3 regions of the Paraburkholderia sp. EB58 genome follow, and region 1 is predicted to be linked to each of the others. Evidence: riboswitches for the same ligand, from Rfam matches in the RefSeq annotation. Region 1 holds a riboswitch; each other region holds the start of a gene.

Region 1 (9,550 bases):
CTAGTTGTCCTGATCAGTCGCTGCCTGGATGCGCGGCGACATTCCGCGACTGCTCGCGCAGCGCGGACACGGTTCGTCTATGGATCGGATCAGGAGAGGACGGGGGGCGCGCGCGGCTGGGCCGCGCTATAAAAGAGGGGGACGTAGGCTGCATCACGCGTGACGGCAACCGGTGCCCGCGCAACCGATAGTTCGGCGAGGAACGCAGTAGCTGTGCCCGGCAGCACCGGCACGTGGGCGAGCATGCCGCAATACGCGCAGGCTTGCCAGTGGAATGCGGAGGAGTGGGATGAGTTGCTGTCGTGCCCGAGCTGGCTGTTCGCCGGGTCGGCAGAACAGTAGGTTGCCAGTGCCTCGCCCAACCGGTCGTGTGCTGCGAGCGCCTGCGAAACGGTCGGCGCAAGCGTACTCATCAGGATTGCAAGCAATCCCAACAAGCTGCCGATTTTCTGAAGGCGGAGACGAAGCATGCTGCGCGTCGAGCACGAGAGGAAGCGATGATTGGCGCAGATTATGCCACGCTGTCCGCGATGAATATATGCAAGCGCCGCATGTCCAACATCTTCACGGCGTGCGTTAAGTGGGCCGCGGCAACGCGTAGCGGGCGACAGGCGTACGCGCGAGGCCGTTTCGTAGGAAGATTGTGGCTTTGGCAGTGTTCTTCGTAGAATTTCGGCAACCCGAACAGGGCAAACTACTGGGGCAGCGTGCCCGCTGCGATGGGCCGTTATCGAAACGGACGGAAATCATTTCATCCGCGCGCACGGAATAAATCGCCGCAGCGCAGCGTTTGCATAAATGGCCGCTGTCGCGTTGCAGGCAAACGCCGACTTTCTTGCCCGCTTCATTTGCCGATTGTTAATTTCAAATAGCTTTCGCATCAGCGCACAATTTCAGACGGAATTACCGATGAGCACTCAGGCCAACTCTCCCCTTACCGACACGACCAGCGTCCAGGCCGTCTCGCGCTACACCCGCACGGCCATGGTGCTGCACTGGATCATCGCGCTCCTGATCATCTGCAACGTGGCGCTCGGTTTGAGCGCCGATTCGCTGCCCGACGACTGGGTGCGTCCGGTGATCGACACGCATAAGTCGATTGGCATCACCGTGCTCGGTCTCGTGCTGCTGCGTATCCTGTGGCGCGTCTCGCATCGGCCGCCGCCCTTGCCGGAGGCGTTTCCCGCATGGGAGCGGATTGCTGCGCATTTTGCGCATTTCCTGCTTTATCTGCTGATGATCGGCTTGCCGCTGTCCGGCTGGATGCACGACTCGGCCTGGAAAGATGCGGCGACGCATCCGATGCATTTGTTCAACCTGGTTCCATGGCCGCGTATCGGCTACATCATGAACCTCGACCCGACGCTCAAGGAAACCCTGCACGACCGCTTCGGCGCATTGCACACCTGGCTTGGTTATGCGCTCTACGCACTGCTTGCGATGCACGTGGGCGGTGCGCTCAAACACGAGTGGATTGATCGCAAGTCCGTGTTAAAGCGCATGATTCCTTGAGGACGGCGATTTCACCCCGCATGCTTTAGCGGCCGGTTGCACCAGCAGATTTGCACCGCGGCAGGCTCCACCATTAACCCCGCAGTACCGACAGATTCAGCAGCTATTTTGAAGAGAACTCTGGAACAAGCTTTAGCGCTCGCATCGCCCCGTATTGTGCCGCGCCCCACCACGCTGTTGAGCACAATGATCCATCTCAGCGTTGTAGTGCTGTGGTTGCTGCTCTTTGCCCGAGCGTTTTTCCTGCAAGGCGTGGTGGCGTGGTCGACGGGTATTGCGTACGTGGTCTACGACACCTTGCTGCTCGTGTTTGTCACGGTCAAGACGCTGCCGCTCATGCGATCGCCGACGCCGCTCGATCCGGCCGCGAACCCGCGCAGCTTGCCGAGCATGGGCGTGATCGTCGCCTCGCATAACGAAGCGGCGGTGTTGCCGGTCACGCTCGCCGCGCTGCTGCGGCAAACGCACGGCCCCGCGCAGATCGTGATTGCCGACGACGGCTCGACTGATGGCACCGGCGCGCTGCTAACCGGGCGCTTTGGCCTGACAGCGGCGCCGGACGGTGAACTGAGCGCACCGAGTAGGCTTCACCCGAACCTCTATTGGCTGCGGGTGCCGCACGGCGGCAAGGCGCGCGCGCTGAACGCGGCCATCACGGTGATGACCACGGAAACGGTGATGACCGTCGACGCCGATACGCTGCTCGACGACGACGCCACCTATGCGATGCGGGTGGCTTTCGCGGACGAGCCGAAACTCGTGGCGGCGGCGGGCATCCTCGTGCCTGTCTGCGGCAAAACCGTTTCGGGGCGCGTGTTCCAGTGGTTCCAGACTTATGAGTACATGCGCAACTTCATCGCCCGCTTTGCATGGATGCGCGCCGACAGCCTGCTGTTGATCTCGGGCGCATTCGCCTCGTTCAAGCGCACGGCACTCGTCGACGTGGGCGGATTCGACCCGCAGTGCCTGGTGGAAGACTACGAGCTGATCCATCGGCTGCGTCGCTATTCGGTCGATCATGGGCTCGGCTGGGATGTGCGGGTGGTGGGCGACGCACAGGGACGAACCGATGCGCCCGGCACGCTCGGCAGTTTCCTGCGGCAACGGCGCCGCTGGTTTGCGGGCTTTTTGCAGACGCAATACTGGAATCGCGATATGACGGGCAATCCGCGCTACGGCACGCTCGGTATGCTGATGCTGCCGGTCAAGGCGATCGATACGATGCAGCCGATCTACGGCCTGACCGCCTTCGTGCTACTACTCGGCTTTTTGTTCGGCGGGCATGGGACGCTTGTGCTGTCGATTTTTAGCGTAATCGGCGCCAAGATTGCCATCGATCTGGCCTTCTATGTGTGGTGCATTCATCTGTACCGCCGCTGGACCGGTCAACGGGTTGGCTCGAACCTGGGACTGGCCGTGGTGGCGGCGATTGTCGAACCGTTCACGTTCCAGTTGCTTCGCCATACCGGCGCCCTGATGGGCTGGTTGCACTTTTTACGCGGTGGCCGCGTGTGGGGCGCGCAGCGCCGCTCGGGGCTGGTGGCGCCTGACGAGAGCTGACCGGCTCGCGCAAGAGACGGCGAAGGACTAAGGATGGGCGTGCGATCCGCGCCCACGCTGCCACATCCATATGTGCGCTGCAGCACCGCTGGCGGGTTGGCGGGAAACCCTATGTATTGTTATTGTCAGAAACATTGATCGCGCACCTTCTAGTAGACTGACTTCCTACGCCGGTTTCCCCGTGCAAGTTACGGGCCCACCCAGATTTCAGACTACAAGGAGGCGTCGCCCATGCATGTAGTTCCTTCGCTGGACAGCACCACCATCGATGCGCCTACCGAGGCACCGGCCGAAGCGGCCGATGACCTATCCACTGAGGCGCTCAGCGGCGCGCCTGTGCGCGATCTGCGCCGCGTCCCAATTCACCCCGATTACTGGTATCCGCTTGCGTGGTCGCACGAGGTCAAGCGCGGCAAGGCGCACGGCGTAACGTTCGCCGGCGAGCCGATCGTGCTGGTGCGTACCGAGTCGGGCAAGGCGTTCGCGCTGGAAGACCGCTGCGCGCACCGGCAGGTGCCGCTGCACGGCGGGGTGGTGGACGGCGAAACGATCCGCTGCTGTTACCACGGCTGGACCTACGATTGCACCGGCCGCTGCGTCGACATTCCGTATCTGGGACGTGAGCGTTTGCCCAACGGCGTGCGCTCGTATCCGTGCCGCGAGGAGCAGGGTCTGATTTTCGTGTTCCCCGGCAATCCCGCGCTGGCGGAGGAGCGTCAGTTGCCGCCGCTCGCCTCGTTGGGTGACAAGGCCTACAAGACGCGCCGCTTCGGCCGAGAAGTGAAGTGCCATTATTCGTTCATGCATGAAAACCTGATGGACATGAACCATCAGTTCCTGCACCGCAAGCAGATGGGACAGATGCGGGCGCGTTCGCTTGGACGCCGGCGCGGCGACGACTGGGTCGAGGTGGACTACACGTTTGCGCGTATGGCCGGCGAACAGCCGATTGGCGAGGCGCTGGTGTTCGGGCAAAGCCGTAAAGGTACGCAAGGCGCGGACAAGGACGTGATGACCATCCGCACCCAGTACCCGTATCAGACGCTGCAGATCCGCACCTCGGACTCGACGCTGGTGATGAACCTGTGGATCGTCTATGTGCCGGTCGATGCCGAGCAGCGCACCAACCGCACCTTTGGTCTGCTGTCTATCCGCAAGCCGGGCGTTCCGGTCCTGCTGGATATCGCCTGGCCGCTGCTGGTCTGGTTCACCGAGCGCATTTTCAAGGAAGACCGCTGGATCGTCGAACGTGAACAGGAAGCGCACGACCGGCAAGGGGCGGACTGGAATCACGAGGTGTTCCCGGTCATCAACGAACTGCGTGCGCTGCTGCGCGAGTGCGGCGCGCCGCCCGCGGCCGGTCACTTCAAGGGCGTGAGGATTGGGCCCGCCGAGGCGACGACGTAACGCGGTCTGCCCCCGGTCCCTTTACCTTGGCCTCGCCGTCCGGCACCCTGAAATCTCAGGGTGCCGCAGTCCGCGCGGTGACAGGCTGCTCAGGACTCTGCATTCCCACATTTACTCACTCTCGCGAATGCCGGCCTCGTTCAAACTGGCTCCGCGTTCGATGCCGGCGGCGCGCCTCTGCTGCAGCCACGGTCCGGCGATCGACGCGGCCGCTCCGATCGTCCCCATTGTCAGCGACAGCAGCACGATCAGCAGGCCTGTGTGCCCACGTCCGGCAAATACGCCCACCAGCAGGCCCGCGAGCGGCTGGGTGAGGTTGTTCAGCAGGATGATGACACCGGTGGTTTTTCCGTAGTCCTTGGCCGGAATAATCTTTTTCCGGGCGCTTCGGATGTAGACGTTGAACATCTTGTCGAAGCCGATAATCAGCACGAAACCCAGCGCATAGCCCCACGGACTCGCACTCGCACCGGCGATCACACCGCCGAGGCAGATTGCCAGAAACGCCAGCAGACCCAGCGTCTTGCTGGAAAACGAGGCGCGGGCGATGGTCAGCAAGATCAGCACGGTGGCAATCGCGCCGATGGTCTGCAGCACGGCGTAAAAACGCCCCGATTGATGATGGATGCCGGTGACCATGGCGGCTGAGGTGGCGAGCGTCACGCCGATGACGAGATTCTCGGCGGCGGCCAGCAGGATGACTTTTTTCAGACCGGGCAGATGCACGACGTGCTGTACGGCGGTGCGCAGTGGTTGCGTCCAATGACCTTGAGGCGGTTCCGGTGCAATGGCCTGAAAGCCGCTCACGCGTTGCCACAGTACGAATGCGCCGTCGGCGACCAGGAACAGCGCACCGGTAGTGGCCACCACGAACTCCCAGCGCCACCAGCCGAGCAACAACGCCGCGGCCATGGGGCCGAGCACCACGCCGAGCTGGTCGGCCAGCTGCGAGACGGCCAGTACGCGCTCGAACTTGTGAGCCTTGAAGATCTGCGGGAGCATGACTTCGCGCGCTACGAAGCCCTGGCTCGTAAGGATGCCGCAGCAGGCGGACAGCGCAATCAGCCAGCCGATTCCGCCCCACCGCGCATAGCCCAGCACCCCCGCGATACAGACGACGGCGCGGTACGTCTGGCTGATACGCATCAGTTTGAGCGGGGAGAAGCGGTCACTGAGTGCGCCGAACAGCGGGAAGAACAGATAGCGCGGCAACGCCTCGAGAAAGAAGGCGATGCCTGACCACGATACCTTCTGGGTCGTCTGGAATACGACCAGCGGGACCAGGAACAGCAGAATCTGGTCCGCCAGCCGCGCAAAGAAAAGCGAGCAGAAAAAGGCCTGGTGGTTGACGCGCACGGAATTATCGCCTGTTGGTCACCGCGTTACGGCTGGGCAGCCGGAGCTTGGCGGGCAGACTGAAGGATACCCCGAGGTACGGCTTGTCCTGGTGGCGTGGTCGTGAGTTAAAATGGCGACCTACGTGACTGGCGAGAGAAGATGGATCACCATCGGGAAGCGTAGAGGCTAGACCGCCGTTCGCCTGGGCATCTTGATCGTTCTCTTTGGAGACTTCCGATGACTGCCCTGATTTCTACCCCGCGTTTTACCGCTTCCACCGTGTCGCCAACATTCCCTCATCTGCGCGGCCTCGTACTCGCCCACCATTGCGTCCACCTTTTGCAGCGTAGCGGCCATGACACCGCAATGACCAGGAGCTGAGCTATGGACAACTCTCTGAAATGCGTAATCCTGGATGGCAAAGCGGTTGCGGCGCAGGGTGAACACGAGCTGTCCGCGCGAGTTGCCGCGCTCAAGGCAAGGAATGGCGGCCGTACACCGATACTGGCCACCATTCTGGTCGGTGACGATCCCGCCTCGGCCACCTATGTGCGGATGAAGGGCAACGCATGCCGGCGCGTCGGCATGGACTCGCGCCTCGTCGCATTGCCTGCCAGCAGCACCACCGACGAGGTCCTCGCCGAGATCGACCGGCTTAACGCGGATCCAGACGTTCAAGGGATCCTGTTGCAACACCCTGTCCCCGCTCAGGTCGACGAGCGCCGGTGTTTCGACCGCATCTCGATGCTCAAGGACGTTGATGGCGTGACGAGTCACGGCTTCGGCCGGATGGCGCTCGGCGAGGCCGCGTTCGGCCCTGCCACGCCCACTGGCATCATGCGGCTACTCGCGCACTATGGGATCGAGCTCGCCGGCAAGCGCGCGGTGGTGGTCGGACGCAGCGCAATTCTGGGCAAGCCAATGGCACTGATGTTGTCGAATGCGAACGCGACGGTCACCTTGTGTCACTCGAAGACCGTGAATCTCGAAGCTGAAGTGCGGCGCGCGCAAATCGTCGTGGGCGCCGTGGGCAAGCCGAAGTTCATTCCCAATCACTGGATCAGCGACGGCGCGGTCGTGATCGACGCCGGCTACCATCCTGGAGGCGTCGGCGATATTGACCTCGACGGACTGACAAGCCGGTGCGCGGCAGTGACGCCCGTGCCCGGCGGCGTCGGGCCGATGACGATTGCCACCCTCATCGCGCAGACCGTCGACGCTGCTGAACTGGCATATGCTCAACCCACCGGTCAAACCCAAACCGATTGACCAAAAAATCAACGCGCGCTAGCATCGTCCCATGACCTTCGCCGCCCTCTCTCTCTCCCGCTTCATGCATGCATGCTGTCAAAGCCTGCCAGAGGGAGCTTGCGTCTAGCGCGTCGCGTTACGTCACATCTGAGCAAGTCCCCGATGGCCACCCGTTGAAAAACCGGTGGCCTTTTTGTTTTTTGGCGCTTCCCACCACTCACCCTACGGCAATTCAATGGCTCTCGCCTTGTACGATACCTGGTCGCGCGCTGTGCGCCCGTTCACTGCTTTGCAACCAAGCCACGTGGGCCTGTACTGCTGCGGACCGACGGTGTACGACCACGCGCATATCGGCAATCTGCGGACCTACGTGTTCGAAGATGTGCTGCGGCGCGTTCTCGCGCTAAACGGCTACGAGGTGCGGCACGTCGTCAATATCACCGACGTCGGCCATCTCGTCTCCGATGCCGATGAAGGCGAAGACAAGATGGAAAAAGGCAGCCGGCGCACGGGCGCATCGGCTTGGGAGATTGCCGAACGCTATACCCGTGCATTCATGAGCGACTGGCAAGCGCTCAACCTGTTGGAACCCACGGTCTGGTGCCGCGCGACGGACCATATTGCGGAGCAAATCGCCTTCATCGCCGAGCTGGAACGCAATGGCTATACGTACCAGACGAACGACGGCGTGTACTTCGACACCAGCAGGCAGGACGACTACGGCTATCTGGCGCGTCTCGATCACGCGGGGTTGCAAGCCGGCAAGCGGGTGGCTTTAGGTGAGAAGCGGCGCGCGACCGACTTTGCACTGTGGAAATTCAGTCCACCCGATTCGACGCGGCAAATGGAATGGGACAGTCCATGGGGACGTGGTTTTCCGGGCTGGCATATCGAGTGCTCGGCGATGTCGGCCAGGTACCTGAGCCCCTGGTTCGACATTCACTGCGGCGGCGAAGACCACATTGCCGTGCATCACAGCAATGAGATTGCGCAGACGCAGGCTTGCCACGGTACACGGCTTGCCAACTTCTGGATGCACGGGCACTTTCTGACAGTCGACGCGGCCAAGATGTCCAAATCGAGTGGCGACTTTTTGCGCCTGCAGAGTTTGATCGAGCGCGGGATCGAGCCGCTCGCCTACCGCTATCTTTGCATGAGCGCGCATTACCGCAGCAAGCTGCGTTTCAATCATGAGGCGATTGGGGCGGCACAAGCCGCGTTGGACAGGCTGCGCAAAGCGTATGCAAGCTGGCCTGCCGGCGGCACGGCGGATGGGGGATATGTTGCGCGTTTTAACGCCGAGATCAATCAGGATCTGAATCTGCCGCGCGCGCTGGCCATCGTGTGGGAGGTAGTGCGAAGCGATCTGCCGGCGGCGACGCGACGGGCGACGGTTGACGCCTTTGAACCGGTGCTTGGCTTGCGGCTGGCGGAGTGGCAGGCGAATGCGTTCGAGATTCCGGCGGATGTCACCGCGCTGGCTCAACAGCGTGAGAAGGCTCGCGCCGCTAAGGACTGGGCCGAGTCCGATCGGCTGCGTGAGACGTTGAAGGCGGCGGGTTGGCAGGTTGAGGATGGTGCAGGCGGGCAACGGTTGAGTCCGATTGATGCGGCGAAGTAATGCGGCACCGTCTAGCAAGTCAACTGTAGGCGGACTGCGCTACGATCACTGCCTCCCGCTGCGTGATCTCTCGCCGTCCTCCCAAGCAGCATAAACAACGATTCCAACCATGTTCCGCACATGAAAAGCGCTCGCGCCTTCTTTGACCAACTCAATCAAGACTATCTGGAACTGCATCGACTGGAAGGCGATCTCTACTGGTTGACCCATACAGGTCAGAGCGACGAGCACGACGCGTTGGGTGCAGCTGGGCTCGCCCGTAAGACCTTCCTCGCGGACCCGCAGCGGTTAGCGCAGATCCGGGCGCATCTGGCGAGGCTTGAGGCCGCCACGCAGTCTGTTGAACGTGACCCGCTCCTGACCGGCTTGCGCGGCTGGGTCGAGGTGTTCGAATGCAATTCGTTGGGCAACGAGCGCGCGGCAGCATTGCTTGCTGAGCTGATCAGACTGGATGCCGATCTGTTTGCGCGCCGCCAGGCATACACAATGCATCACGTGGGCGCGTCGGGACGCAGCGAGCAGGCGTCATCCGGTGCGCTGCGCGCGAACCTCGCATCCAACCCGGATGAAGCTGCGCGCAAAAGCTCGCACCATGCTTTGCATGGACTCGAACCCTGGTTGCTGGAAAACGGCTTTCTCGAGATCGTAGCCAAGCGCAATGCATTGGCGCGCGAACTCGGCTATCGCGACTTCTTCGAATACCGGCTGCGTACCAATAGCAGCATGAGTCCCGAGCAACTCTTTGCGGTCTTTGATGAGTTCGAGCGGAATACTCGAGACGCGCATTTCGCGTCGTTGGACCGCATCGTTCACGAGTACGGTGAAGAGAGTCTGCAGCCGCATAACCTGGCTTACAGACTA
Region 2 (9,550 bases), on a different contig from region 1:
CGGCTTGCCGCTGCGCGGAAAAGCGGCGCAGAACGGATTGGTGCCGATGCGGCGGTCGGTCCCGCCGAACGGCGCAACGAGCGGATCGCCCGCCACGTTTACGAAGTGAAACGAGACGAGCCCGGCATGCGCGCATTGCTCGGCCCAGTGACCGATGCGGCCAATATGATGCGCGCCGCGCAGGCCCACCGCGCAGATGCCGAGGCGTTTCGCGCGCTCGATGCCGTGCTCCATCGCCTCATAGGCAACCACCTGGCCGAAGCCTTTGCCGCCGTCGATGGTCAGAACCGCGCCTGCGTCGCGCGCCACTTGTGCGTGCAGGTTGAGCTTAAGTTCGTCATCGCGCAACGAGGCCACGTAACGCGGAATCATCCCCACGCCATGCGAATCGTGACCGGTGAGATTCGCGGCCAGCAGATGGTCGGCAACCAGTTCGGCTTCACGCGGCGCACTGCCGGCTTGCTCCCAGATTGCCCGCACATAGTCGTGCAACGTTTCGGACGGAATTCTGAGCGGAGACGGGTAGGCAGGGCGGGGATCGGTCATAAGACGCTCAAAACCCTCAAGGCGCAGCGGCAATCACATCGGCAACCGCCGCCGTCAGCTTCTTGCCATACGGCACATGCAGGAACTCGTTCGGGCCGTGCGCGTTCGACTTCGGTCCGAGCACGCCGCACACCATGAATTGCGAGTGCGGGAAGCCTTCCTTGAGCACGTTCATCAGCGGGATCGTGCCGCCCTGCCCCATGTACGCGCAATCCGCGCCGTAATGCTGGCGTGACGCGTCATTGAGGGCCGTCGCGAGCCACGGTGCAAGCTCCGGAGCGCTCCAGCCGGTGGCCGCGCCGGCGTCCGGCCTGAAGGTGACCTTGGCGTTGTACGGCGGATCGAACTCGAGCAACGCCTTCAGTTCCGCGACCGCTTTGACCGCATCGAGAAGCGGCGGCAAGCGCAACGACAGCTTGAATGCGGTGCGCGGGCGCAGCACATTGCCCGCGTCGGCGAGGGCCGGTAACCCGGCGGCCCCCGTCACCGACAGCGACGGACGCCACGTCGAATTAAGCAGCGCCTCTTTCGGATCAGTAGTGGTGGGCAGCACCTGGCGGCCATCCTGACCGCACGCCCACGGGATCTTCTTCCAGACGTCGTCACCCAGAATGTGGGCGGTGGCCTCCGCTTCACGCAAACGATCGGCCGGAATCGGAGAATGGAAACCCTTCGGCAGCAGGTTGCCGTTCGATGCGTCTTCAAGACGATCAAACAGTTGCCGCATGATGCGGAAGCTCGACGGCGTGATGCCGCCGTAGCCGCCCGAGTGAATGCCTTCGTCGAGCACATGGACTTCGAGGTCGCCAGCGACCAGCCCGCGCAGCGACGTGGTCAGCCACAGCTGATCGTAATTGCCGGCACCCGAATCGAGGCATACCACCAGCCCCACTTTGCCAAGGCGCTCGCGCAGCGCGTCGACATACGGCAGCAGATCGTAGCTGCCCGACTCCTCGCAGGTTTCAATGAGGCCAACGCAGCGCGGACGCTCCACACCTTGCGCGTCGAGCGCGGCGAGTGCGGTGAGGCTCGCGTAGATGGCATAGCCGTCATCCGCGCCGCCGCGGCCGTACAACTTGCCGTCTTCGAGTTTTGGGGTCCACGGGCCGAGGTCGTTGCGCCAGCCGTCGAATTCAGGCTGCTTGTCGAGGTGACCGTAGAGGAGGATGGTCTCGGCGCTGCCCGAGCGCGTGGCCGGCGTCTCGAAGAAGATGACCGGCGTGCGGCCCGGCAGGCGGATCACTTCCAGCTTGAGGCCCTTGACCGGCTGTTGCTCCGCCCACTGCGCGGCGTCCGTCACCACGCGGTCGATAAAGCCGTGCTTGGCCCAGTCCGCGTCGAAGCCAGGGCTCTTGGCGGGCACGGCGATATAGTCGGTCAGCGCCGGCACGATCTCGTCGTTCCACTTGCGGTCCACAAATTCGCGGAGCGTGTCGTGATTGATCTGCCTCGTCTGCTGGGTGTCGTCGGAAATCATGTTGGCTGTCCGGTCGGTCGGTCAAAACGCACATGATAGACCTCTACGGTGCCGGCCTGAAGTCCCCCGTTCGGCCATGCCGTCTCGCGGCGCTGCAGCATGATGGCGCCGATGGACTGCGACTGCGCCTCGTCTTGACCGGGTCGATTCACGCTAAAACGGACGGCGCGCTGCGCAAATCTCCCATTCGCGCGACAATTGAAAGGTTCCAACTACGCTTGGAGAACCGCGATGGGAACCAGCACGGTCATTCAAGCCGTCGCCGCAGTCATCGCACTGGGGCTGTACTTCCTGCCGGCCATCCTCGCCGACCGGCGCAAACGCCATGACCTGCTGACGCTCGCGCTGTTCAACGCATGCCTCGGCTGGACCGGCTTCGGCTGGCTCGCGGCGCTCTATTGGGCGCTGCAGCCGAACCCGCCGAAGGACGTCGCCGTCGAAGTGGAGCAAACGCGGCGCGTCGTCAGGATGCGCAATTTTTCCGTGATGCTGGTCCAGCGCGTACAAAACCGCGCAACGCGGAACAAGAGCGACCGCTGAGACTCCGACCGGGGACCACCGGCGCAGGAGCCGCCCGCGTGCAGTCCGATTTGCCCGCTCCGCGTCACGCATGGAATAATCGTCCGGTCCGCGCAACTGGCGCTTGAAGATGGGCCACCATCGGGAAACGCGGACCGCGACACCAATCTCGCGAACCGCCGCGCGCCTGGGTATTGTTGCCTCGGCTGCCTCAGCTACATCAGCCGCATCAATCTCCAAGGAGCCCTGCCATGCCTGAACTCGCGAAGCTGCTCACCTTTGGTCTCGTCTCGCTCGGGATGGCGCTCACGCCCGGCCCGAACATGCTCTACCTCGTTTCGCGCTCGATCTGCCAGGGCCGCACCGCGGGTCTGATTTCGCTAGGCGGCGTGGCGCTCGGCTTCGTCTTCTATATGTTGAGCGCCGCGCTCGGCATCACCGCCCTGCTGCTCGCCGTGCCGTTTGCGTATGACGCGCTGCGCTTCGGCGGCGCGCTGTATATGCTGTGGCTCGCGTGGCAAGCGGTCAAACCGGGCGGCCGTTCGCCGTTTCAGGTGCGCGACCTGCCGGCCGACAGCCCACGCAAGCTGTTTGCGATGGGATTCGTCACCAACCTGCTGAACCCGAAAATCGCGGTGCTGTATCTGTCGCTGTTGCCGCAGTTCATCGAACCGCAACACGGCCATGTGTTGGAGCAGTCGCTGGTGCTCGGCTCGGTGCAGATTGCGTTTAGCCTGACGGTCAATTCGATTGTCGCGCTCATGGCCGGTTCTATTGCGGTGTTCCTCGCAAGGCGCCCCGCATGGATCCTGGTTCAGCGCTGGCTGATGGGCACCGTGCTCGCGGGCCTGGCGGTACGCATGGCCACCGAAGCGAGGCGGTGAGCATGCTGCACACGCGGGCGCTGGTTGCCGATGACCTCGAGCTGATTTGCCGCCATCGCTACGAGATGTTCCGCGAGGCCGGACGCGAACCAGCGGTGCTCGATCGGATGACGCCCGCCTTTCGTACCTGGCTGCAGCCACGCCTCGTCGACGGCACGTATTTCGGCTTTATCACGCTCGACGGCGACACGCCGGTGGCCGGCATCGGCTTGATGGAAATCGACTGGCCACCGCATCCGCTGCATCCGGAACAGGACCGGCGCGGCTACGTGCTGAATGTCTATGTGGAACCGAGCCACCGGCAACGCGGTATTGCGCGCATGCTGATGGATCGGGCGGAGGCGGCGTTTAGCGAGCGAGGCTTGCCGTATGCGATTCTGCACGCCACGCAGATGGGGCGCCCGCTTTACGCGGGACTCGGCTGGACCTCGACCACAGAAATGGCCAAAGCCGTACACGCGCCCCCAAGGGCGTGAGATTACGAATCAGTGAACCGGCGCGTATCAGCCCGAATGGGCCACGCGGGTGAAACGGCCCAGATGCACCGAACCCGGCGGGATGGAGCGCGGTTCGAGCCGGACTTGCTCCTGCTCGAACATCTCCTGGCGCAGTTCGCCGTACTCGTCGAACCATTGGCAAACCACCCAGTCACCCGCAGTCAGCGCGACGGGCCCGACATAGGTGACCGTCATGCGCGGGCCGCCCGACTTGAGCGTGACCACATCGCCGACATTGAGCGGCGCGATTGACGGTGTATCGAAAGCATCGAGGGTAGCGGTCAACATATCAATCCCCGGGATGAAAGCGTTGGAGTTTTTAACCCATTGTCTCAGACAGGTGGCTGGCGAAAGATTTAAAAAGTTTGCCAAGATTAACAATCGAATTTACGGTCTGCAAGTGATTTTTATTGATACCGTTTTCATACAGCGGGGAATCAGAATGCGGTCATCGGCTCGCTGAGCGAAACAATGCTCATACGGCCAAACCCCTAGCCTACAGGGGTTGCGGGCGCGTCTTCAGACGCGCGACGGGGAACAATTTACGTGAGTCCTAATATGCCAACGTAAAAGATGCCGGGATAATTTGTCAGACATTGAAATCGTTTTGAATCATTTCGTTTAATCAGATCAATTATTGTCGGAACCATCCATAAACGACCCAATCACCCATGAATTTCTCGGACCGCGAAGCCGGCTGCATTAATACGGTGCAGTGCAATACCCGGAATCGGTCAGGGTATTGCACAGATTACCCGGCGCGGCGCAGCGCGACCTGCTGATGGCGCACCAGCAGAACGCTCAGGCCAATGCACGTCAGCATCAATAGCGCATTGATACCGAGGCTGTACTGGAAGGCATGGGCGTAGGCATGGGGCGTCGCTCGTCCGCCCAGCACGCCGAAGAACGCGCCGCTGATGGCGGCCGTGCCGAACGCCGAACCGATCTGCAAGGTCGACGAGGCGACGCCCGACGCCAAGCCTGCCTTCTCGGGCGCGACTTCCGTGAGGATGATCCGCATGATCGACGGCAGCAGCAGGCCTTGACCGACGCCCGCGCACACCAGCCCGCAGTAGAACAGCAGATCCGGCGCGGGGGCTTGGGTGGCCGACCAGCCGGTCAGCGTGAAGCCCACCGTCATCATCGAAAAACCAAGCGTCAGTACATGTCCGCCGATGCGCCGCACCACCGCGGGCGAGGTCAGCGGTCCCACCACGAAGCCAATCGCAAACGGCATGATCGCGACGCCCGAGGCCAGCGGCGTCCAGTGCAAACCGGTCTGCAGGAAGATGCCGTAGGTCAGGAAGAAGGCGCTGTTGCAATAGAACAGGAACGCGAGCACGAGGCCAAGCGCAAATGCCGGATTGCGGAAGAGTTGCAGATCGACGAGCGGGTGGCCGCCGAGGCGCTCGACACGCCGCTCGGTTGCGATGAAGAGCGCAAACACCGGCACGCTCAAGGCGAACATCGCAAACGTCCAGGCCGGCCAGCCGGCTTCACGGCCGTGGGTCATCGGATAGATGATGAGCAGCAGCAACAGCGAAAGCAGACCCACGCCCTTCAGATCGATACCTGCACGCACGGCCGGCTGGTTTTCCGGCACGAACTTCCAGGTGCCGATGAACGCCAGGATGCCGACCGGAATGTTGATCAGGAAAATGATGCGCCAGTCGAGGCCGAACGGCCGGTACGTGATCAACGCGCCGCCGCCGAGTTGTCCGACGATCGACGAGAGCCCGAACACGAAGCCGTAGAAGCTCATGACCCGGGTCTGCTGGGAAAGCGGCACGACCGCACGAACCGTCGCCAGCACCTGCGGCGCCATTACCGCCGCTGCGATGCCTTGCACGATCCGGGCGAGCACCAGCACGTGTCCGTTCGGCGCCAGACCACAGAGTGCCGACGAGATCACGAAACCGGCCATGCCGGTCATAAACATGCGGCGGCGTCCGTACAGGTCGCCGAGGCGCCCGCCGGTGATCAGCAGCACGGCGTACGCAGATGCGTAGGCCGAGACGATCAGCTGCAACTGCGCGTCCGCGGCGCCCAGCCCGGTGTGAATAGCCGGCAGCGCGAGATTGACGATGAAGTAATCGAGCGGCGCGAGAAACGCCCCGACGAACAGCACGGCGAGCGCAAGCCCCTGACGCTCGAAACGCGGCGGCGCCCCGGCCGAGCAAGCGGAGCCCGCGGCGCCACCCACGGCCCGTCCGGGAACGGCGAAGGCCGCCGGCGAGGATTTGACGCATTCGCTATTCATGACCATTCGTTCAATAATTAGGCAAAAAAATTACACGAGGGCACGCATCGCGACATCCACGATGGCGGTCAACTCGCGTTCCTCATGTGCTACCCGGCCGAGTACGCGCAGCCCCTGAATAATGCACAGCAGAAAATTGCTGACCGCTTTTTCGTCGAGCGTCGAACTGAATGCCCCGCTCGCCTGGCCGCGGATCACCGCGGCTGCAAGCAGCGTGGCCATGCGGCGCTGGATCGAGGCGATGCGCTCGCGCAGCGCGTCGTCGTCCGCCTGCATTTCCAGCGTGGTATTGGTAATCAGGCAACTGCGCCGAGTCGCCAGCCCGGATGCTGCCTTGGCGTAATGCAGGATGGCGCTGCGCAGCGCCTCCATGGGAGGCAGTGGCGCGTTCAGACGCTCGGCGAGCCGGGCAATCGAACCGTCCGCGTAATGATCAAGGGCGGCCAGCATGATGCCGTGCTTGTCGCCGAACACGCCGTACAGGCTGCCGCGCAATAGGCCGGTTGCCTTGCAGAGGTCGTCGATCGACGTGGCGTGATAGCCGTGGCGCCAGAATACCTCACTTGCGTGCTCGAGCACCGTGGCGGTGTCGAACTCACGCGGGCGCCCTCGGGCGCTCGTGGTGCGGGTCTTCTTCAGTGTGGCGGCCTGGGTCATGGAAGTTGATATTATGACTATCCATTCAATAAATCAAGCCTGCTGGGTGTGGGGGTTTGAGGGGATGCGTCGGACCGACTCGACAGAGTTCGAGCGCGGATCTTCCACTTCATGGTTGCCGCCCTGCGACCTGAACCGATCTCGATAGTCAGACGGATTAATTTGCAGCCGACGGAAAAACGTCCGGCGGAAGCCATCGGTACCATCGAAGCCGCATCGAAGTGCGATGTCGCGCAACGAGAGATCCGATCCTTCCAGATATCGTCGAGCTGCATCGATACGTGCATTATTGAGGAACGTCATTGGCGTGACGCCGCATTCCTTCGTAAAGGTCCGCGCGAGGTTGCGCTCGCTCATGTGGATGCGCCCGGCTAGCGAAGCCACAGTATGATCAGCGTCGAGGTTGTCCAGCATATATTGCTGCAGCACGGCGGTTTGCGATCCGGGGGCGGCTTGTGACTCAAGCAAAGGACTGAATTGGGACTGCCCTCCTGCTCTGCGCAAATAGACAATCAGATACTTCGCGACATCCAGCGCCATCGCCCGTCCGAAATCATCCTCGATCATCGCCAAAGACAGATCGATTCCCGCCGTCACGCCGGCCGTCGTGTATATCTTCCCGTCTTTAACAAAAATATTATCCGGCTCAATCTTTGCACGCGGAAAGGTGGACGCGAGTCGCGGTACATCCATCCAGTGTGTGGTCACAACCTTGTTGTCGAGCAACCCGGCTGCGCCTAGCGCAAACAATCCATTGCAGATTGCCGCAACCCGGCGCGCCGTCTTATGTTGGGCTTTGAGCCACTCGCTCAAGGCGGGATCGTCGAATGCTTCGAAGATGCCAAGACCACCGGGAACAACCACCGTATCGAAATCCGGACAGGTATCGAAGATGGTTCTATCCGGAACAACCGTCAGGCCACTGGATGAGCGCACGCTACCGCGAGTTGTTCCGATGGTGAGCATTTCATATTCGGACTGCCCCCGGCTTAGCACCTTCACCTCGCCGAATGCGTCCTTGGGTCCGGCAATATCGAGCAGCTGAAAGCCTGGAAACAAGACCATGCCAACCTTTATCTGCCTCATCTCGAATCACCTGGTGCGGACCTTCAGATCATCGGGTAGCGTGCCAAACATGCGCTATGCGGAAGCGGCTTCCCGCTCGTATCCTTTCAGTTTATAGACCAATCCGGAAGCGAGCCATCCGACAATAAAGATGCCTACGATGCAGAAGCCGAGCAGATTGAAGTTGTCGTTAACCATGTCGATGAAGCGCCAGAAACTGCCTGAAAAACTAAACGCCTGGCTAACAAGTCCAAGCGCCTCCACACCTCCCAGCATCAGTGCGACAGTGGTGGACAACAAAGTAATCGTCAGATTGTAGTAGAGCTTACGAAGCGGCTTAACAAACGCCCACCCGTAGGCACCGAGCATCAGGATCCCGTCGGTTGTATCGATCGTGATCATCCCGGCTGCGAACAGACACGGGAACGCGAGAATGGTCCACATCGAAAAACCAGCCGACGCCTGCGATGCCGAGGTCCCCATCAGGGCAATTTCGGTTGCCGTCTCAAAGCCCAGCCCGAACAGAATACCCAGAGGAAACATCAGCCAGCTCGACCGGATGAGCCGGAACAGCGGCTTGAAGAGCCGCGCAAGGAAGTTGCCCTCGAACTGTGTCAGTCGAAGATCGCTGTCATGGAGCGGGGCGCCGCTTTGAGCACGCTTGAACGCACGAAAAATGTCCCAAAGCAGAACGATGTTCACCACGCCGATGGTGACAAGAAAGGCCGCAGACACAAAATTGCCAATGGCTGCGCCCGTTTCCTGGAAGACTTCAAAGCGATGCGTCAGAGCTTTTGTTGCCAATGCAACTGCAGCCGCACCCACCACCACCGTCAGCGAATGCCCGAGCGCAAAGAAGAAACCCACACTAACGGGACGCTTTCCGTCACTCATCAGCTTACGTGTGACATTGTCGATTGCAGCAATATGGTCAGCGTCCATCGCATGCCGCAGCCCGAAGCTATAAGCAAGGAAAGCCGTTCCCAACAGTGCGGGCGAGGAACGAAGGACAAGCCACGCCCATGTCCACGCCAACAGGTTGATCAAGGCAAGTGTCGCGTACATTGACACGACCTTTCCGCGCGTGGACTCGCCAGCGCCGTGCGTGATGGATGCAGTATTCATGAGGGCGTCCTTTGATTGAATGACTAGTGTTCCAGGCTACTTGAATTCGGGTGCGCCACGTGCCCGGCGGGACGTCGCGCGATCATGACTTCTGCTAGTTCGTTCGTAGACAGGACTCCGCTTGCCTCGACAACATCGAGCAGTGCCTCGAGAAACCGCTCGTAGTAGTCCCAGCGCGGTTGAGTTCCGCACTCGGCGGCCTCCCATCTGCCGATGGCCGCGATCAACGACTGCCGAAAATCCTCCCACTCGAAGCAGCCTGCCTTCGACAGAGACAACGCGAGCCCGAAGACGTCACGTTCCCAACGATTTGAAAAGAACAGCTTTCCGTCGAGACGCGGCGGCGAATCTGCTTCGCCAAGCATGGAGGCCGCCGCATATTCCTCGAAGCGCGTAAACATGAATTTCTCCTAGGGCGCCGGCGCGGCAACCAGCGCCACGCCCATCATCGACTCGGGCGTAACGAGACTCGCGAGTTGCTCCTCGCTAAAGCCTTCCGTGTTCGCCGGCCGCTCGGGCA
Region 3 (9,550 bases), on a different contig from region 1:
GGTAGACGAGATCGGCGCGGCGGTTTTGTGCCCACGACGCTTCGTCATGACCGTCGGCCATCGGCTTTTCCTTGCCCAGGCTCACGGCTTCCATTTGCGAATCCGGCACGCCAAGCAGCGACAGCGCGCGACGCACAGCTTCAGCACGTTTCTGGCCGAGTGCCAGGTTGTACTCGCTCGTGCCGCGTTCGTCGGTGTTGCCCTGGATCAGCACGTGACGTTCCGGATGTGCCTTCAGGTAACGTGCGTGTTGTGCCAGCAGCGACTGGTATTCGTCCTTGACCGAGTAGCTGTCGAAGTCGAAGTAGACACTTCGCTTGGCAAGCGGGCTGTTCGGATCGTTCAGCTCGTCGACGTTCACCTGTGCGACTGCATTCGGGTTCGGTTGGGTGGCAACTGCACCGCCCTTGTTAGCATTTTCGTCGAGCTTGACGCCCGAGTGACATGCGGCGAGTGCACCGACCAGCAATGCGGCAAATACGATACGAAGTTTAGACATCATTGTTACTCTCCTTGTGTGTTATTGCATAAACGTTATTGCATAAACGGGCCCCAGGACGGCTCGCGAACGATGCCGCCCTGAACGGACAGGACCTGCCGAGTGCGACCATCGGTCGATACTGCGGCCAACACGCCACGGCCGTTCACCTGTGTGGCGTAAAGAATGTACTGACCATTCGCCGCGAAGCTCGGCGATTCGTCATGTGTTGTATCGGTCAAACCGGTAGCAGAACCGGACTGCAGGTCCTGAATGTACAGCTTGAACGCGCCGCCCACACGTGAGATGTAGGCCAGTTCCTTGCCGTCTGGGCTCACGCGCGGGCTGGTGTTGTAGTTGCCCGTGAACGTGACGCGCTGAGCTGCACCGGCGCTTTCGCCCTGCGCCGGCATCTTGTAGATCTGCGGTTGACCGCCGCGGTCGCTGGTGAAATAGATCCACTGTCCGTCAGGAGAGTAGTTCGGTTCGGTGTCGATCGAGGTGCCTTGAGTCAACCGGCGCAAACCGCTGCCGTCAGCGTTGACGGCGAAAATCTGCGTGTTGCCGGTGCGCGAAAGCGCCACTGCCAGCGTGCGTCCATCCGGCGACCAGGCGGGCGCGCTGTTGTTGCCCTTCTGGTCCGATACGACGATGCGACGGCCGGTGGGCAGATCGTGGATGTAGACGATCGGCTTCTTCTTTTCGAACGATACGTAAGCGACCTTCGTGCCGTCAGGCGACCAGGCCGGCGAGATGATCGGCTCGGGGCTCGACAACGCGATGTGCGCGTCCTGGCCATCCGAATCGGAAATCTGCAACTGGTACCGGTTGCCGGTCTTGATGACATAAGACAAACGGGTGGCGAAGACGCCGCGATCGCCCAGCAGTTTGGCGTAGATGTAATCGGCCACCTTGTGCGCGCTCATCCGCAAGCCGCTTTCGGGGCTGACCAGCACGAGGCCGCCGAGGCTTTCGCCCTTGACCGTATCGTACAGCTTGAAGCGCACTTCGTACTGGCCGTTGGGCAGACGGTTCACGCTGCCGGACACGAACGCGTTGGCGCCTTTGGCCTTCCAGCTGCCGAGGTCCACCGAATCGGTTTCCGACACGGGCGTGCTGCCGGCGTCGATGTTCGTGAATTTCCCGCTACGCTGCAGATCCTGACGCACGATTGTGCTGACCTGTTGCGGAGAGTTCGCTTCATTGGCGAAATTCGCCGTTGCGATGGGGAATTGGGTGGACCCGACGCCCGTGACGAGGACGTTGAGTTGCGCGTGCGCAGCGCCGCCGGCCGCAATCAGGCACGACGCTACCAAAGTCCGCAGGCCTAGCTTGGTCATCAAACTCATGCTGTATGGATTCCCAAAAAATCAGATTTCTAACACTCTATGACAGCAGACAGACCCGGAAACGTTCAATTCGTTCCCGGGGCCGCCGCGCTGGGCGGGAGGCCCCGGCGTCGCTGTCAACCGGCTGGTCGCAAAGTAATCAAGAAGCTTCCAGGTGCTTTACCGTCTGTGTCGACAGGCATCGGATCGGTGAGCTGAACGGCCCGAAGCGCGGCGTCGTCCCACTGCTGGTTGCCACTGCTGCGCGTGACCGTCGCGCTCAACAGCGTGCCGGAAGGCGAGCAATGGACCGAAACTACGGTTTCCAGACCTTGCGTGTCGCCAGACCACACGATCTTCGGGCGCACCATTCGCCTGACCTTGTCTGCATACCCCGGCGACGTCGACGTGCCGCCCGAGCCACTACCTGTGCCGCTCTTGGCCAGACCGTTGCCCGTTGAGCCTTCGCCGCCCGCCAGACCCTGCATCTGCGCAAGCCGCGCCCGACGCTCCTGATCGAGCTTCTTCGCTTGCGCCGCATCTGCCGCTGCTTTCGCGGCCTTCACCGCCTTCTGCGCATCAGCCTTCTTCTGCGCGTCAGCCTGCGCCTGCTTTTGCTGGTCTTCGAGTTGCTGTTGCTTTAACTGATCCTGCTTTTGCTGCTCAGCCAGTTGCTGCTGCTTGAGCTTGTCAGCCTGCTGCTGTTGCTGCTTCAGCTTCGCTGCCGCGGCTTTCTGGGCGGCCAGTTGCGCAGCCTGGTCGGCTGCCAGTTGCTGCTGGCGCTTTGCCTCGGCTTCCTGCTGGGCCTGCAACTGTTGCTGCCGTTGTTGCTCGGCGAGCTGCGCCTGACGTGCGGCTTCCTGTTGCTGACGCTTCTTTTCCTGCAGCGCAATATCAGCTTGCTCGTCAGGCAACGGTGGAGGCGGGGCTACCCGCACCGGGGGAGGTGGGGGCGGCTGCGGCGTTGTCACGTCAGGTACGTCCGTCCACAATTCGGCTTCGGCGCCTGCGGGCGTGCTGTTCTGCCATTGAATGCCGTGGTACAGGAAGAATCCGAGCAGCACGTGCATCACCAGCGCGAGCGCAAAGGCTCGCCAGGTGCCGCGTTCACGCGGTGGCTGGAGCGGGCGGGCGGAATTCTTGCGGATCATTGTGATTTGACGAGCAAGCCAACGCGCTTGACGCCGCGAGCCTTCAGGTCGGACATCACGTTCATCACGGCTTCGTACTTCACCGTCTTGTCAGCGGCGATTACCACCGGTTGATCCGGATGCGACTGCTCGCGGTCGGTGACGAAGCTGTCCAGATCCTGCCGCGTCATGCTTTCCTGCTGCATGGCGCCATTGTCGTCTTTATATTTGACGTTCATGTTGCCATCTGCGCGGATATTGACCACGACCGGCGGTGTTTGCTGTTGCGGCGAGGCACCGCCGACGGTGGGCAGATTGACGATCGACGGTGCGACGAGCGGCGCGGTCACCATGAAGATCACGAGCAGCACGAGCATCACGTCGATATACGGCACGACGTTGATATCGGCCATCGCGCGGCGCGAACGGCCGCCACGCATACTGGAAGAGCGACTTGAGGAACCGGCCATCGTGGACTCCTTAGTGCGCCTGACGCTGCAGGATGTTCGAGAATTCTTCGATGAAGGTCTCGAAGCGGATCGCCAGACGGTCGATGTCGTGCGCGTAACGGTTGTAGGCGACCACTGCCGGAATGGCGGCGAACAGGCCGATTGCCGTCGCGGTCAGCGCTTCGGCGATGCCGGGCGCGACGTTGGCGAGCGTGGCTTGCTGGACGTTAGCGAGGCCGCGAAACGCGTTCATGATCCCCCACACGGTGCCGAACAGACCGATGTACGGGCTGACCGAACCTACCGAGGCGAGGAACGCAAGATTGGCCTCAAGCACGTCCATTTCACGCTGGAACGCTGCGCGCATGGCGCGGCGTGCACCGTCGAGGATCAGGCCCGGGTCGTTGAGACGCTTTTCCTTACCCTTCAGGAATTCGCGCATGCCGGATTCGAAAATCCGTTCGAGTGCGCCGATCGTATGGCGGTTGTTCGCCGCGCTTTGATAGAGCGCCTGCAGGTCGCCGCCGGACCAGAAATCGCGTTCGAAGCGTTCAGTTTGCGCGCGTGCACGGCGGATCGCAAACCACTTGCGGAAGATAAAAGTCCACGACAGCAGCGACAGCAGCAGCAACAGTGCCATCACTGCCTGGGCCAGCAGGCTCGCATTAAGAACGAGAGAAATGATCGACAGATCTTGTGTAGTGTTCATATAGGTTCGCTGTAACGTCCCGAAAGGGGGCGTCCGGCTGCAAGGTCCGTCGAAGCTTGCCGTGGGGAAACCGGAAGCATCGGCAAACCGCGGGCCGAACCATGCTTTGTGTTGCTTGATCGATACGAGTTCACTGGCCCCGTAACAACGATGTTCAGGCGTTGTCCGTTGACACGCGGGGTGCAGTAACCTTCGGCCCGCGCCGCAATGCGGCGAGAACCGGTGCCGGAATGGCGGCAGGACGCAGCGCTACCCGGTCGACACAGCCGACCCGAATGGTCCCGGTAGCAAGCAGCGTGCCGTCGCGCCAGGCCTCCTGGGAGAAATCGACCGACGCGCGGCCAATTCGTTCAGGGCGGCTGACAATTTTGATGAGATCGTCAAGCCTGGCGGGCGCACGATAATCGACCGCGGTGCTGCGCACGATGAACAGAACACCCGTTTCTTCCGCGAGACGATCCTGTTCAATGCCGCACGCGCGGAGCCACTCGGTGCGCGCCCGTTCGAAAAACTTCAGATAGTTCGCGTAGAACACAATGCCGCCGGCATCGGTATCTTCGTAGTACACGCGAACGGGCCAGGTGAAGCCGATTTCGGCGCCGGATTCTCTGGGGGACATATTCATGCCGCGCATTTTACCGGAACGCACACGCCGACGTGATTTTGAGGGGTGGCGCTCCGGGCGAAAGCGTTCAACCGCGATGCACCGACAGCCCAGCGAACGACTGCGCAACCGGCATCAGTTCGATCGTGTTGACGTTGACGTGTGCCGGGCGCGTTGCAGTCCAGTAGATCGCGTCGGCGATGTCCTCGGCCGTCAGCGGCTGCACGTTCTGATAGACGTTCGCCGCTTTCTCATCGTCGCCGCGAAAGCGCACGTTCGAAAACTCCGTGCCGCCGCACAGGCCCGGCTCGACATCAGTCACACGCAGCGGCGTGCCGGCCAGATCGGCGCGCAGGTTCAGGCTGAACTGGCGCACGAATGCCTTGGTGGCGCCGTACACGTTGCCGCCCGCGTATGGCCAGTTGGCGGCCGCTGAGCCGAGATTGAAGACATGGCCGCGCTGACGCTCGACCATACCCGGCAGCAGCGCATGGGTGACCTGCACGAGCCCCGTGCAGTTGGTATCGATCATGGTCTGCCAGTCATCGAGGTTCGCCCGCTGCGCCGGCTCAAGACCGAGCGCGAGGCCTGCGTTATTGACCAGCACGTCGATGGCGGCGAATGCTTCCGGCAGCGTGGCGGGCACGGCCGCGACGGCCGCGCGGTCACGCACGTCGAGTTCGAAGGGCAGAAGGGCCTCGCCCAGTTCGTCGGCAAGCGCCTGCAAACGATCCTTGCGGCGCGCGGTGGCGACGACGCGATGGCCGCCCTTGACGAAAGTACGGGCGATGGCGGCGCCGAATCCGGCGGACGCTCCGGTAACGAAGACGATCATTGCGGGTTCCTGGTGGGGAGAGAGGAAAGGTGCCAAGCCTACTTCCAATGCGGCGCTGCGGCAAGAATGACCTTGGTCCCAGCGAACTACCTTTAGGCGTGCGGAAGTGCCGGAGGTGGCTGATGAGCGGACCGTGGCCGGATGGTACGCGTCGGCATGAGCGGCGGGCGTGTCGGCGGCTGCCGCTTGCGCGACGCTTTCATCGGACGTTTGCCACCGGGTGGTGAGTATGCCTACGTCTGATGAAATCGCGGCGGCGGGAACATGGCGAGTGGCGCCGACGCTTGTGGCAACGGCTTTCGCCGCGCGGGCGGGCCGGGCGGCGACCCGGTTGCCTATTCGAGGCGCTTCCAATACACTAACGCGCTCATCCCTGCGTGACTGGCGATAGAACCAAACAGGTTCAAGGTGGAGCGACCCACCGTGAAGCGCAGGGTGCCGTTTTGCCGTTCGCCTGGGCAGCCGTGATCCGCGCGCATTCATCTGCGCCGCCGGTGGCTGTCCTGCCTCGCGTGTGCGGCTTATCTTCATCCGCCACGTCAGGGCTGGCCCGGCCGCCAGCAGCGCCGCGTACCTACTACGCTTTCTGCACGAAATTCGGCGCACGATCCGGTCAACCTGAATACACTCAACGGAACCCGTATGTTTGACAGAGCCCAAAGCACCATCGCCAACGTCGATCCTGAACTCTGGAAGGCGATTGAGCAGGAAAATCGCCGTCAGGAAGACCACATCGAACTGATCGCGTCGGAAAACTACACGAGCCCGGCCGTCATGGCGGCACAAGGCTCGCAGCTCACCAACAAGTACGCGGAAGGTTATCCGGGCAAGCGCTACTACGGCGGCTGCGAATACGTGGACATCGTCGAGCAGCTCGCGATCGACCGCGTGAAGGAACTCTTCGGCGCTGAAGCGGCAAACGTGCAGCCGAACTCGGGTTCGCAAGCGAATCAGGGCGTATTCTTCGCCATGCTCAAGCCGGGCGACACGATCATGGGCATGAGCCTCGCCCACGGCGGTCACCTGACGCACGGCTCGCCCGTGAACATGTCGGGCAAGTGGTTCAACGTCGTCAGCTATGGCCTGAACGAAGCGGAAGACATCGACTACGACGCGGCTGAAAAGCTGGCTCAGGAACACAAGCCGAAGCTGATCGTGGCGGGCGCGTCGGCCTTCGCGCTGCGCATCGACTTCGAGCGTCTGTCGAAGATTGCGAAGTCGGTCGGTGCTTACTTCATGGTCGACATGGCGCACTACGCGGGTCTCGTCGCCGCCGGCGTTTATCCGAACCCGGTGCCGCACTCCGACTTCGTGACCACTACGACCCACAAGAGCCTGCGCGGTCCGCGCGGCGGCGTAATCCTGATGAAGGCCGAGTTCGAGAAGCAGATCAACTCGGCCATCTTCCCGGGCATCCAGGGTGGTCCGCTGATGCACGTGATCGCCGGCAAGGCCGTTGCGTTCAAGGAAGCGCTCTCGCCGGAATTCAAGGAATACCAGCAAAAGGTCGTGGACAACGCCCGTGTGCTGGCAGAAACGCTCGTCAAGCGCGGTCTGCGCATCGTCTCGGGCCGTACCGAAAGCCACGTGATGCTGGTCGACCTGCGTGCGAAGCACATCACCGGTAAGGCCGCTGAAGCGGCGCTTGGCGCGGCGCACATCACGGTCAACAAGAACGCGATTCCGAACGATCCGGAAAAGCCGTTCGTCACGAGCGGTGTGCGTTTGGGCTCGCCCGCCATGACCACGCGCGGTTTCGGCGTGAAGGAAGCGGAGCAGGTAGGTAACCTGATCGCCGACGTGCTGGACAACCCGGAAGATGCCGCCACGATCGAACGCGTGCGTGCGCAGGTTTCCGAGTTGACCAAGCGCTTCCCGGTCTACAAGTAAGCGACGATGCGCTGCCCCTTCTGCCGGCACGACGATACGCAGGTCGTGGACTCCCGCGTATCCGAGGACGGCGCCGCGATTCGCCGGCGCCGCCGCTGTCCGGCCTGCGACAAACGTTTTACGACGTATGAGCGGGTCGAGCTGGCGTTGCCGTCGGTCGTCAAGAAGGATGGCAGCCGCACCGAATTCGATCGCCGCAAAATCGTTGCGAGCATGCAACTGGCGCTGAGAAAGCGTCCGGTTGCTGCGGACGCGATCGACGCGGCTGTCGCCCGCATCGAATATCAATTGCTGGGCAGTGGCGAGCGCGAGGTGCGCAGCGAGCGCCTCGGCGAACTCGTGATGAACGAGCTGCGCGAGCTCGACACGATTGCCTACGTCCGCTTCGCCTCTGTGTACCGTCGTTTTGAAGACGTGTCTGAATTCGAAGACGTCATCGAAGAATTTCGGCGCGCGGCCACGCCTCCCAAGCCGCCCCGCAAGCGCTGAATGTTCTCGTAATCGCATCGATATTCCCTTTCTGTATCCGTCACACCGACATTGTTGCGGGTGATGTCCCACGCTCGCCACCTGGCCATTCGGCCGATTGTTGACGCACTTCCGTCTGGGTAAATTGTTTGCATTCTTTCGAAGCTAAGGAATGCAGATGAAGCAGGATGCCGATTTACCGCGCGTGTGCTACCGCGGTTTCACGTTGATCGAAACGCTTGTCGTAGTTGCCGTTCTGGGGATGATCGCGGTAATGGCGACGCCGTCGTTCGTTGCCTGGCACGTGCGCGACCAGGTCGATGCGCGAGCCCGGGCGCTGCTTTCAACGCTGTCCTACGCGCGCAGCGAGGCAGTCCGGCGAGGCGTGCGCGTGACCGTGTGCCGGGTCGATGCGGCGCGCCGCTGTCTTGCCTCGGGGCAGGCTTGCCGTGTTGGGGTGGCGGACTGGTCGTGCGGTTGGGCGGTGATGGTCGAGCGCAGCGGGATGCCCACGCCCACAGTGTTGCGCGCGCAGACCGAACTCGCGGCAGTGAGTATTGCCGGCACACAGACGAACCTCACCTTTACGCCGCCCGCGGGGCAGTTGATCGGCAGCTTTCGCAGCTTCGACATTGCGCCGCAATTCCCATCACGGGCCACACAAGGCCAACCTTGGCGGCGCTGCATACGTATCGCTGCGGGTGGACGGCCGCGCATCGCGGATGGCGCTTGTGGAGCGACGTCATGAAAAGCATACGAGTCAGCAGGTCATGCGGCGCATCGTTGATCGAGGTCATGCTCGCGGTCGCGCTGACCGCAGTGACGGCTCTCGGCCTGATCGCCTCGCAGTTGTGGATTGCGCGTGAGGCTCGCGCCGCAGCGCTGCGCGAACACGCGGTATTCGTGGCCGATGCCGTCGCCGAAGCCTCGCGCGTGCCGACGGGCGGCGACGCTGCCGTGCGGCAATGGAGCGCCCGCGCGGCGAGTCTATTGCCACAGGGCGATGCGTCGACCAGCCAGCATGGCGGCGGGGTCTCATTCGCTCGCGTGACGTGGTCGGCCGTGGCCGCTTTGCGAACGCCGGGCGAGGTGATCGACAAGCCCGAATCGTGCGGCGATCTCGCGGTTGCCGCTGGCCTCGCGTGCGTTGCCCTGGCGTTCGTGAAATGAAGCAGCGTACGTTTCTTCCGCTGGGGCATACGCTCGTCGAACTGGTCATTGCCGTGGCGCTGGGGCTCGTTGTCACCACTGGTGCCGTCTCCCTGTACCGTTCGCAACGCGCGGCGTTCGGCCGTGCTGGCGACGCGATCCAGATTCGCGAAGCCGGCCTGACGGCGCTCACATTGATCGGCCAGCAAATTCAGATGACCGGCTTTGTGCCGGCGGACCTGCCTCAGCCACAACAGAAGCCCACCCTGTTCGGATGCTCTGCCGCGAGGCCCACAGGGGCCGACGACAACCTTGCCTGCGAAGCGCTGACGAGTCGATCGGACGGGGTCGCGATTCGTTACGTCGGCGATAACGTGTCCACATGGCCGTCGTCCACGGGGCAGTCGACCGATTGTCTGGGCCAGGCCGTGAGCGCTGGGCATACGGCCTTCGGTGTGGGACGCGTGTTGATCGTCAATCGCTTCTACGCGAAGCTCAGCGCCTCGACGG

Evidence for each region. A riboswitch is a leader RNA that binds a small molecule or an ion and turns the genes downstream of it on or off. The one in region 1 is predicted to bind ZMP and ZTP.
Region 2: another riboswitch for ZMP and ZTP. It lies ahead of P3T40_RS12685 (LysE family translocator); the one in region 1 lies ahead of P3T40_RS37730 (tetrahydrofolate dehydrogenase/cyclohydrolase catalytic domain-containing protein).
Region 3: another riboswitch for ZMP and ZTP. It lies ahead of glyA (serine hydroxymethyltransferase); the one in region 1 lies ahead of P3T40_RS37730 (tetrahydrofolate dehydrogenase/cyclohydrolase catalytic domain-containing protein).

The regions. Positions count from the first base shown of each region.
Region 1 is NZ_JBNDMQ010000041.1:9,611-19,160, forward strand. Features, by position in the region: gene P3T40_RS37705 (DUF2946 domain-containing protein) at 90-470, opposite strand; gene P3T40_RS37710 (cytochrome b) at 910-1,512, shown strand; gene P3T40_RS37715 (glycosyltransferase family 2 protein) at 1,621-3,072, shown strand; gene P3T40_RS37720 (Rieske 2Fe-2S domain-containing protein) at 3,304-4,479, shown strand; gene P3T40_RS37725 (MFS transporter) at 4,591-5,835, opposite strand; ZMP/ZTP riboswitch at 5,950-6,032, shown strand; gene P3T40_RS37730 (tetrahydrofolate dehydrogenase/cyclohydrolase catalytic domain-containing protein) at 6,202-7,086, shown strand; gene cysS (cysteine--tRNA ligase) at 7,304-8,689, shown strand; gene P3T40_RS37740 (M3 family metallopeptidase) at 8,810-9,550, shown strand, end outside.
Region 2 is NZ_JBNDMQ010000007.1:130,422-139,971, forward strand. Features, by position in the region: gene P3T40_RS12670 (malate/lactate/ureidoglycolate dehydrogenase) at 1-546, opposite strand, end outside; gene P3T40_RS12675 (M20 family metallopeptidase) at 563-2,023, opposite strand; gene P3T40_RS12680 (superinfection immunity protein) at 2,255-2,563, shown strand; ZMP/ZTP riboswitch at 2,646-2,742, shown strand; gene P3T40_RS12685 (LysE family translocator) at 2,794-3,426, shown strand; gene P3T40_RS12690 (GNAT family N-acetyltransferase) at 3,429-3,902, shown strand; gene P3T40_RS12695 (YodC family protein) at 3,930-4,211, opposite strand; gene P3T40_RS12700 (MFS transporter) at 4,675-6,183, opposite strand; gene P3T40_RS12705 (TetR/AcrR family transcriptional regulator) at 6,214-6,840, opposite strand; gene P3T40_RS12710 (GlxA family transcriptional regulator) at 6,874-7,926, opposite strand; gene P3T40_RS12715 (HoxN/HupN/NixA family nickel/cobalt transporter) at 7,981-9,030, opposite strand; gene P3T40_RS12720 (nitrile hydratase accessory protein) at 9,054-9,431, opposite strand; gene nthA (nitrile hydratase subunit alpha) at 9,441-9,550, opposite strand, start outside.
Region 3 is NZ_JBNDMQ010000003.1:195,386-204,935, reverse strand. Features, by position in the region: gene pal (peptidoglycan-associated lipoprotein Pal) at 1-502, opposite strand, end outside; gene tolB (Tol-Pal system beta propeller repeat protein TolB) at 535-1,827, opposite strand; gene tolA (cell envelope integrity protein TolA) at 1,944-2,957, opposite strand; gene tolR (protein TolR) at 2,954-3,406, opposite strand; gene tolQ (protein TolQ) at 3,417-4,094, opposite strand; gene ybgC (tol-pal system-associated acyl-CoA thioesterase) at 4,249-4,728, opposite strand; gene ydfG (bifunctional NADP-dependent 3-hydroxy acid dehydrogenase/3-hydroxypropionate dehydrogenase YdfG) at 4,787-5,533, opposite strand; ZMP/ZTP riboswitch at 5,901-6,000, shown strand; gene glyA (serine hydroxymethyltransferase) at 6,176-7,423, shown strand; gene nrdR (transcriptional regulator NrdR) at 7,430-7,912, shown strand; gene P3T40_RS06050 (GspH/FimT family pseudopilin) at 8,070-8,639, shown strand; gene P3T40_RS06045 (type IV pilus modification PilV family protein) at 8,636-9,061, shown strand; gene P3T40_RS06040 (PilW family protein) at 9,058-9,550, shown strand, end outside.